2 regions of the Paraburkholderia sp. 22098 genome follow, and region 2 is predicted to be linked to the other one. Evidence: riboswitches for the same ligand, from Rfam matches in the RefSeq annotation. Region 2 holds a riboswitch; the other holds the start of a gene.

Region 1 (4,855 bases), on a different contig from region 2:
CGTAACCGCGTACGACGGACAAAGCGACGTGCGCGTGCTGGTCGCCGCCGACACGCCGGGCCTCGAGCGTATCGACGACTGGGACGGTTTTGGCCAGCGTCTGACGGGCAGCGGCACCGCGCGCTTCAATCATGTACCTGTCGCGCGAGAAAACGTGTACCGGCGCTACGACGCGTCGGCGCCGCGCCGCAACAGTGTGCTCACCTCGTACTACCAGGCCCTGCACGTCGCGAATCTGGCTGGCATCAGCCGTGCCGCGCTGCGCGATGCAGTGGCCTTTACGCAGGCTAAGACGAGAACCTTCGGTATCCCAGGCGAATCGAGTCCGCGCGACAATCCACTCGTGCATCGCGTCGTCGGCCGGCTTGCGAGTCTCGCCTATTCGACGCAAAGCGTTAGTGCGTCGCTCGCGCGCGCCATCGACGAAGTATTGGTTGCGCGACAGGAAGGACGCACCACCGAAGACACCTACATTCGCCTCGACATTCAGACCTTTCAGGCGCAGCAGATCGCGATCGAGCAGACCTTGCAGGCCGCCACGCTGCTGTTCGAAGTGGGCGGCGCATCGGCGACCAGTGAAACGCGGCGCTTCGACCGCTACTGGCGCAATGCGCGAGTGCTCGCGTCGCACAACCCGGCGATCATTCGCGAGGCCGCCATCGGCGACTTCTACCTGAATGGCAACGCGCACAACGAGCGCTTCGCCGTTGCCCGGCCGGCAGCCGTGGCCGCATGACCGGCAGCGCGCCAGGCCGCGCTTTCATGTGGCACAGTAGCGTCAGTGCATGCGCGCGGCGCGCGGCACGCAACTGCCCTGACGAGCCCCATGAAGAATCTGCCAGCCTATGAGCCGCCAGTCGATGAACAGCAACTGTTGCTGAAATGGATCCGGCGAGCGCGCGAATCGCAAATGAGCCACTACGACATGGCCGATCTGTTGTCCGCACGTGATCGTAAGCTGGGCTGGCTCGTTACCGTGCTGGCCGCGTTCGTGGGCACGGCGGTGTTTGCATCGCTGAACACGAACGCGGTCTCGCTGGAGATCAGGATTCTGGTCGGCCTCGTGAGCGTGATCGTCGCGGTGTCGTCGGCGTTGCAGACGTATATGCGTTATGCGGAGCGCGCAGAAAAACATCGCGCCGCAGGGGCGCGTTATGGCGCGGTGCGGCGGCGGCTCGAATCGGTTTTTGCGGGCGACGCCGACGCGCGCGACGGCCACTATCTGACCGCGATTCGCGACGAACTCGACCGGCTTGCACAAGACTCGCCCAATGTGCCGCCGCGCAACTTCTACCGTACTCAGCGAGCGTTATCCGCAGATCCGCGGCGCGGCACCGAAAGCTGAGCGGCCGGCGTCAGGCATCCAGATCGTTCGCGTCGATGCCTAGCTCGGCTGCCATGCGCCGTACCACTCCCTGAAGACGGTTGACCTGATCGGCAAGCCGTTTCTGCTCGGCCTTCACCGCTTCGAACGCGGACAGCGGCACGGTATCTTCCTCGCCGCCGCCCGGCTGCGCGAACTCGCTCAGGTTCACTTCGCCGCATAGCAGATGCATCCATCTGTTTTCGCGCTCGCCCGGCGTGCGAGGCAGTTTGACGACACGCGGCGGATCGTTCGCGGCGAGCTCGTCGAGAAACGCCTCGACCGACGAGATATCGGCAAAGCCATGCAAGCGCGCGCTGTTCAGGCGCAACTCCGCCGCCGTCTGCGGGCCGCGAAGCAACAATGTGGTCAGCAACGCCGCGGACTGGCTCGGCAGACCGAGCACGCGATTCATGTTGTGCTCGAAGCGCGGCACACGGCTGCTACTGCCTTCCATCACGGGGCTTAGCCGTTTCAGACCGTCGAGCGCCGTTAGTACTTCTGCCTCGGTCGCGTTCATGACAGGCGAGCGGCCGGTCTTCTGATTGCAGCCCAATGTCAGCGCATTGAGCGAGAGCGGATAACTGTCGGGCACCGTGTGCTGCTTTTCGACGAGCACGCCAAGCACGCGCCCCTCGAGCAGGGTCAATGCGCGGATGGCGGGACGGGACGGAGCGTCGGGAGTCGAGTTCATTTGATGTAGCGGCATGTGCCGGTGTGGTCGTGGATAACACGCCTTACCATCGCTCTGCGAGGCGGCACTTTTCTCCTGGTGGGCACTATGATAAACGGCCCGCGCCTTGACGACGTATGAATCGCCGCGACGGACTGCGACGCGTGAACCGGCGCTGGGCACGAGGTCTGCTTTCTCATCGTCTTTCTCGACACGGAGTGTTTAATGCCAATGCGTTCACAGTCGGTCCTGCGCGTGAGCGCCATCTCGCTCGCGGTGGGCGCCGTGTGCCTGCTCGGCGCCTGTGCGCTAAACCCAGGCGGCAAGAGCGGCAATGCGAGCGTGCCCGAGCCCGCCAAGCCGGTCGACCTCGGGCGCTATCTGGGCCGCTGGTACGAACTGGCGCGCTACGAAAACCGCTTCGAAAAAGGCTGCGAGGCGGTGACCGCCGACTACGCCGCGCGTGAAGACGGCCTGATCGACGTGACCAACAGTTGCCGCAAGGGTGGCGTTGAAGGCCCGCTCGACGCCTCGAAGGGGCGCGCCAAGGTGATAGCCGGATCGAACAACGCGAAGTTGAAGGTGTCGTTCTTCGGCCCATTCTTCGTCGGCAATTACTGGGTGCTGGACCACGCCGACGACTACAGCTGGTCGATCGTCGGCGAACCGAGCGGACGCTATCTGTGGATTCTGACGCGTGAAGCGAAACCGGTCGCCAGTGTGAAAGACATGTTGATCGAGCGAGTGCGTGCGCTTGGCTACGACACGTCGATGTTGCGCATCACGCAGCATACGTAACGCGCCAGAAAACACTTGCCGGAAGAAATTTTGCCCGGTATCGTCGTGGCGTTCTGCAAAGCAGCGCGGGAGAGATCGTCCGAAGCCAGGGCGACGCCGACGGAGCAACCGCCCCGGAAACTCTCAGGCAAAAGGACCGCGCAGCAGGAACATCTGGAGAGCGGCGCCGCGCGCGCCCACCGAAGGGGATTCCCGCGCACATACAGCGCTTTCGCGCAGCGCGGGAAGAAACTCTCAGGTACATGGACAGATGGGGCATCGGCACCGGTTTCGTACGAAATCGGACCCGGTGATGCTCAACTACTCTGGACCATGTCATGTCACGAATCGCCATTATCGGCGCCGGCATTACCGGCGTCACGACCGCACACGCCCTCGCCCAATGCGGCCACCACGTCACCGTGTTCGAACGTCACCGCTATGCAGCGATGGAAACCTCGTTCGCCAACGGAGGCCAGCTGTCCGCCAGCAATGCAGAAGTGTGGAACAGCATGGCCACTGTTCTGAAAGGCCTGCGCTGGATGTTCACGCGCGACGCCCCGCTGCTGCTCAATCCCGTGCCCACGTGGCACAAGTATTCGTGGATGGGCGAATTCCTGCGGCAGATTCCCCACTACCGCGCTAATACCGTCGAAACGGTGCGGCTTGCCATCGCCGCGCGCGAGCATCTGTTTTCGATCGCCGAACAGGAAGGCATCGACTTCGATCTCGAACGGCGCGGCATTCTGCACGTCTACAAGACGCGCAAGGAGTTCGACGCGGCGGCCAAGGTGAATGACCTGCTGCGCGAAGGCGGACTCGAGCGCAGCGCGGTGACGGCGAGCGAAGTGCAGCGCATCGAGCCCACGCTGCACGGCGATTTTTACGGCGGCTTTTTCACGCCGTCCGATTCGACTGGCGACATCCACAAATTCACGCGCGGTCTCGCCGATGCATGCGTTCGCCACGGCGTGCAGTTTCATTACGATGCGGAAATCATGTCGATCGAGCAACCCGCCGAAGGTCGCTTCTCGCTCACTGCCCACCTCGAAGGCGAGACGCAGCGCTTCGGGTTCGAGCGGATCGTCGTGTGCGCCGGCGTAAAAAGCCGTGATTTTGCGGCGATGCTCGGCGATCACGTGAACGTGTATCCGGTCAAAGGCTATTCGATCACCGTGTGTCTCGACGATGCAACGAGCAGGCAGCGTGCACCGTGGGTTAGCCTGCTCGACGACAGCGCGAAGATCGTGACGAGCCGGCTCGGCGCCGACCGTTTTCGCGTCGCGGGCACGGCGGAGATCAACGGCTTCAATCGCGATATCCGCTCCGCCCGGATTGCTCCGCTAGTAGACTGGACGCGGCGGCATTTCCCCGAGGTATCGACCGCGCGCGTCATTCCGTGGGCTGGCTTGCGGCCGATGCTGCCGAGCATGCTGCCCAAGGTCGGGCGCGGAAAACGGCGCGGCGTGTTCTACAACACGGGGCACGGCCATCTGGGCTGGACGCTGTCGGCCGCAACGGCACAGGCGGTGGCGCGCGCGATTGAGTAGCGTGCCGCCACGAAGACGCGGCATCTGCTAGTGTTGTGCAATCCGCGTCTTGACCTTGAAAACCATGGCTCATTCGGGCTTTCCCAATCCGGACAGCGCCGTCCCCGACGGCGCGGACGGCGCGCGTCTGAGCGACGAGCAGATTGGCGCAGAGGCGACGCGGCGGCTCGCGTGGGACGCCGCGGTTCCTGAACGTACGATCACGGTGGAAGTCAGCAACGGGCGCATCGTGCTCAACGGCGAACTCGAACACGACGCCCAGCGAATCGCGGCGCTCGAAGACGTGACGCGCCTGTTCGGCGTCGCGGGTGTATGCGATCGACTGGTCGTGAAGCACCCGTGAGCAGACCAAGATCCAACCGGCTCAACCTCGATCGGCACGCAGCAACGCGCGGCAATGCCTCGCGATCTGCTTCTCTTCTTCGGTATGAAGCACCCTCACCTTGCCCGAGACGTCGCCTTCATGAAGGCCGAGAAACGACAGCCCTTCGC
Region 2 (4,855 bases):
AATCCATGATCGAGAATTGCGGCTTGAGGCCGACGTGTTCGGCTTCCTGCCGCAGAATCTGCACGCCGAGCGAGTGAAACGTGCACACCGTCAACTGATTGACGGGTACTTTGCGGCCTTCCTTGCCGGGCGTGGTCAGCGTCTTGCCTTCGAGCAGTTTTCCCACGCGCTCGCGCATTTCCGCCGCGGCTTTATTCGTGAACGTGACCGCCGCGATGTGGCGCGGCTCGAAGCCCTTTGCCTCGATCAGATGCGCGATTTTCTGCGTAATCACGCGCGTCTTGCCGCTCCCTGCGCCGGCGAGTACGAGACACGGCCCGTCAAGGTAACGGACCGCTTCATTTTGAGCGGGATTCAGGCCTGCGGACATCGTCTGTGGATGGGGTAGTGCGGGTTGAAAAGCGGCTGTTCAGACGGAGCACTCGAACGCGCCGTTTGATCGCGGCGCTTGAGGCGCCGCAGCGCAGTATTGCCGGTCGCGAAGCCGGCGCATGCCGCGCGGCGCGCGCTCAGGGAATAGATGCCACGCGTTGCGAGGCTCGCCCGGCGCGCCTCGGTTGGCGCGAGAGGAGCGATGTTAACACGGATGAAATCGGCGGACAGATTCGCTCGACGAATCGCGCGGATGAACCGGCGGCCGCCGCGCGGCGAGAAGAGGCGGAGCTTCGGCGCCTGGCCCGGCGGCGCAATCCGCGTCCCGGCCATGCCACAATGACGGCGTTGCGCGCCGCCGCCGCGGTGGCAAAGCGGCGCGCCGTTTTTGCAGGAAGACACGCATGTCCGCATCGCTGAAAATTGGATTGATGGGTTACGGATTCGCAGGCGCGACGTTTCATGCGCCGGTGATCGAGCACTGCGGCCGCGCCAGCGTCGCCGCCATCGCGACCGGCAGACCCGAGACCGCGCTCGCCGACTATCCGCACGCGAAAGTGGTGGCCGATCTCGACGCGTTGCTCGCGCTCCCGGAGATCGACTGCGTGGTTATCGCCACGCCGAACGACACGCACTTCGATCTCGCGCGACGTACGCTCGAAGCAGGCAAGCATGTGGTGGTCGACAAGCCGGTCACGCTCAGCGCCGCCGACGCTCGCACGCTCGCGAACATTGCACTCGCGCGGGGCAAGCTGTTCGTGCCGTTTCACAACCGTCGCTGGGACGGCGATTTCATGACCGTCCGCGATCTGCTCGCGAGCGGCGAGTTGGGACGCCTCACGCACTATGAATCGCATTTCGACCGGTTCCGGCCCGAAGTGCGTCAGCGTTGGCGCGAGGAAGCGTCGCGCGGCGGCGGGCTGTTGTTCGATCTCGGACCGCACCTGATCGACCAGGCGCTGGCGTTGTTCGGCGCGCCGCAGACAGTGTCCGCGACCGTGCGCACCCACCGCGACGACGCGAGCGCTCCTGATTACGTACATATCCAGTTGGGCTACGGGGAGTTCGAAGTCGTGTTGCACGCTAGCGCGCTGACGGCGATCGTCGCGCCGAGGTTCGCCATTCACGGCACGCGCGGCAGTTACGTGAAGTACGGGCTCGACACGCAGGAAGACCAGTTGAAAGCCGGCTTGCGTCCGGGCGACGAGGGCTTCGCGGCCGGCAATGCCGCAGGCACGTTGCGCGTGCTGGATGGCGACCGCGAAGTGGAGCGCGAATTGCCGACGCGCAATGGCGATTATGCGGGCTTCTACATCGCGCTCGCCGAGGCGGTCCAGCACGGCGTGAAATTTCCGGTGAGCCCGCAAGATGCCGTCGACGTGATGACCATCATCGAACTCGCGGCGCGCAGTTCCGACGAAGGCGTCCGGCTGCCGTTCCAGCGGGTTCGTTGAACGGCGTTACAGGCTATTCAGCTGTTGCCGGCGCGGCGCAAAATGCTGCGCCGGCAAAACTGACAAACCGGAAAGCAATATAACGTTACAAAAGAGCGGGCCGTCCGGGTCAGCGCTCGTATGCCGTGATCCGTTGCTACGCCTGCAGCACCGCAAAACCACAACGACTTCACGGAGAGTTCATGTCACGTCCCATCCGCGCCCTCGCCGCATGCGCATTGCTGAGTTCGCTCGCCGCCTGCGTGGTAGCGCCGCAGAGCGAGCCGGCGCCGCGCCCGAGCCCGCAACAGATCGCCGATAAACGCCTGCATCAGGTCGACGGCCGCATCGACAATCTGAGCCGCCGTATCGACAATCGCGTCAATCAAGGCTATTACCCGCCGCCGCAAGGCGATGCGTTGCATCATCGGCTGGATGTGATCCGGCGCGAGGCGCACGAAATGGCCGGACAACATGGCGGCGGCTTATCCCCCGACGAACAGCGCGTGCTGAACCAGGAACTGGACGGCGCGGCGCATGCGATCGGCGAATGAGAGCGAATCAGGGCGAACGAGGACGAATGACGGCGAATAAGCCGTTCATTTGACAAGGCTCCGGCCCTCGCGTACATTCGCCGCACGCGTCGGGAGAGCGCGCGGGCCGCTGATTTTCGCAGGCCGCGCCGCCGAAGGGGCACACCCGCAAACTCTCAGGCAAAAGGACCGAACGCGTCGAAAGACCGGCCGGCACGTAACACACGCAACATCAAGGCGCCGTTTTTCGCACTCTGGAGAGCGGCAGTAGCCGTCTGCATCGCAATGTCGTGCAGATCCGGCAAGCTGCCCACCGAAGGGGCGCGCGTTCCGCCGTGACGAATCAACGTCGCCGCGGCAGCGCAATCTCTCAGGTATCGAGGACAGAGGGGCCATGCAGAACCACGCTCGCAGCCAGCAGGCCGCGAGGCGCGGCTCTGCATGGCCTTTTTTGTTTCGCGAGACGCCCGAGGCCCCATGACCGAACTCAAACACACTCCGCTCAACGCCACCCACCGCGCGCTCAACGCTCGCATGGTCGATTTCGGCGGCTGGGACATGCCCGTCAACTACGGCTCGCAGATCGACGAACACCGCGCCGTGCGTACCGACGCCGGCATGTTCGACGTCTCGCACATGTGCGTCATCGACTTCACCGGGGAACGCGTGCGCGCGTTCTTCGAACATGCGCTCGCCAACAACGTCGCGAAGCTGCAAACGCCTGGGCGCGCGCTGTACTCGTGCCTGCTGAACGCCGACGGCGGCGTAATCGACGACCTGATCGTCTATTACTTCAGCGAAGATCATTTCCGCGTGGTGGTCAACGCGGGCACCGCCGACAAAGACATCGCGTGGTTCAAGCAGCTCAACGAAGGCGGCTTTGGTCTGACTATCACGCCGCGGCGCGATCTGGCGATCGTCGCCGTGCAAGGTCCGAACGCGCGTGAGAAGGTTTGGCAAACCGTACCGGCCATCCGCTCTGCCACCGAAACACTCAAGCCTTTCAATGCCGCGCGCGTCGAGGCGACGCCGTTCGGCGAATTGACCGTTGCACGCACCGGGTACACCGGCGAAGACGGTTTCGAGATCATCGTCCCGGCAGATCACGTCGTCGCTTTGTGGGATGCGCTGCAAGCACAAGGCGTGCGTCCCGCGGGTCTCGGCGCGCGAGACACGCTGCGTCTCGAAGCCGGCATGAACCTCTACGGCCAGGATATGGACGACAACATCTCGCCGCTCGACGCCGGCCTCGCATGGACCGTCGACCTGACCTCCGCGCGCGACTTCGTCGGCAAGAACCGGCTGGAGGCGGACGGCTCGCGCGCGGCGTTCGTCGGTCTGATCCTGCTGAAGGAGAACGGCAAGGCCGCAGGCGTGCTGCGCGCGCATCAGAAGGTCGTCACGCCGCACGGCGAAGGCGAAATCACCAGCGGCACCTTCTCCCCGACCATGCAGGAATCCATCGCCTTCGCGCGGGTGCCGAAAGGCGTGCAACCTGGCGACACGGTTCATGTTCAGATTCGTGACAAATCCGTGCCCGCAAGCGTGGTAAAACTGCCGTTCGTGCGCAACGGCAAAGTACTCGCAGTGAGTTGAACCATTGTTAGCAGTCGGCGCGTGCGTCCTTTTCCCAGTCTTTAGTCCATATCGAATCACACCGCATAGGAGCATCCGATGAGCATCCCGGCCGATCTGAAATACACCGAATCGCACGAGTGGGTCCGCACCGAGGCGGACGGCACGCTGACGGTCGGCATCACCGACCACGCGCAGGAAGCGCTTGGCGATATCGTCTTCTTCGAAGTGCAGGAACTGGGCAAGACCGTCACGGCAGGCGACACGGTCGCCGTAATCGAATCGGTGAAAGCCGCTTCGGATATCTACGCGCCGGTTTCCGGCGAAATCATCGAAGCGAACACCGCCGTTGCCGACACGCCCGATTCGGTCAACAGCGCCCCGTATGAAAGCTGGCTCTTCAAGATCAAGCCGGCCTCGGACGCAGCGCAGGATCGTTTGATCGACGCCGACGCGTACTCGAAGTCGATCGGCGCCTGATTCACTTTTATATAACCCGACAGGTGCGGCGCGTCCCTCGTGAAGCACGCAGGACCGCGCCGTGAAGAAAGTCCCTTTGGGACGCTCCTTCAGGAGACCTTGCGCACAGCGCCAGGTTTCGAACGGTCCAGCACGGACAGCCGCACCGCCAGGAACACCATGAAGCTCGAACACCCGGATCGTCTGATGAACCGCACTCCTCTCTCGCTCGCCGCGCTCGAAGTGCATGACGCCTTCGCTGAACGGCATATCGGCCCGGATGCGGCCGACCAGGAAGCGATGCTCGAAGCCTTGGGCTTCGCGTCGCGCGCCGCGCTGATCGACGCCGTCATTCCAAAGACGATCCGCCGCACCGAACCGCTGCCGCTCGGCCCCTTCGCCCAGCCTAAGAGCGAAGCTGAAGCGCTCGCCGCGCTGCGCGAACTCGCGGATAAGAACCAGGTGTTCCGCTCGTACATCGGG

Evidence for each region. A riboswitch is a leader RNA that binds a small molecule or an ion and turns the genes downstream of it on or off. The one in region 2 is predicted to bind glycine.
Region 1: it holds a riboswitch for glycine, as region 2 does, so the genes downstream of both, ACTJLB_RS30725 (D-amino acid dehydrogenase) here and gcvT (glycine cleavage system aminomethyltransferase GcvT) in region 2, are expected to answer to the same signal.

What each region holds. Positions count from the first base shown of each region.
Region 1 is NZ_JBQEPV010000022.1:61,639-66,493, reverse strand. It holds gene ACTJLB_RS30745 (acyl-CoA dehydrogenase family protein) at 1-736, shown strand, start outside; gene ACTJLB_RS30740 (SLATT domain-containing protein) at 827-1,345, shown strand; gene ACTJLB_RS30735 (YceH family protein) at 1,356-2,057, opposite strand; gene ACTJLB_RS30730 (lipocalin family protein) at 2,262-2,834, shown strand; glycine riboswitch at 2,891-2,983, shown strand; gene ACTJLB_RS30725 (D-amino acid dehydrogenase) at 3,152-4,363, shown strand; gene ACTJLB_RS30720 (BON domain-containing protein) at 4,428-4,706, shown strand; gene ACTJLB_RS30715 (acetate/propionate family kinase) at 4,728-4,855, opposite strand, start outside.
Region 2 is NZ_JBQEPV010000001.1:590,645-595,499, reverse strand. It holds gene ACTJLB_RS02645 (UvrD-helicase domain-containing protein) at 1-370, opposite strand, end outside; gene ACTJLB_RS02640 (oxidoreductase) at 777-1,826, shown strand; gene ACTJLB_RS02635 (hypothetical protein) at 2,009-2,359, shown strand; glycine riboswitch at 2,441-2,540, shown strand; glycine riboswitch at 2,583-2,735, shown strand; gene gcvT (glycine cleavage system aminomethyltransferase GcvT) at 2,816-3,934, shown strand; gene gcvH (glycine cleavage system protein GcvH) at 4,013-4,393, shown strand; gene gcvP (aminomethyl-transferring glycine dehydrogenase) at 4,553-4,855, shown strand, end outside.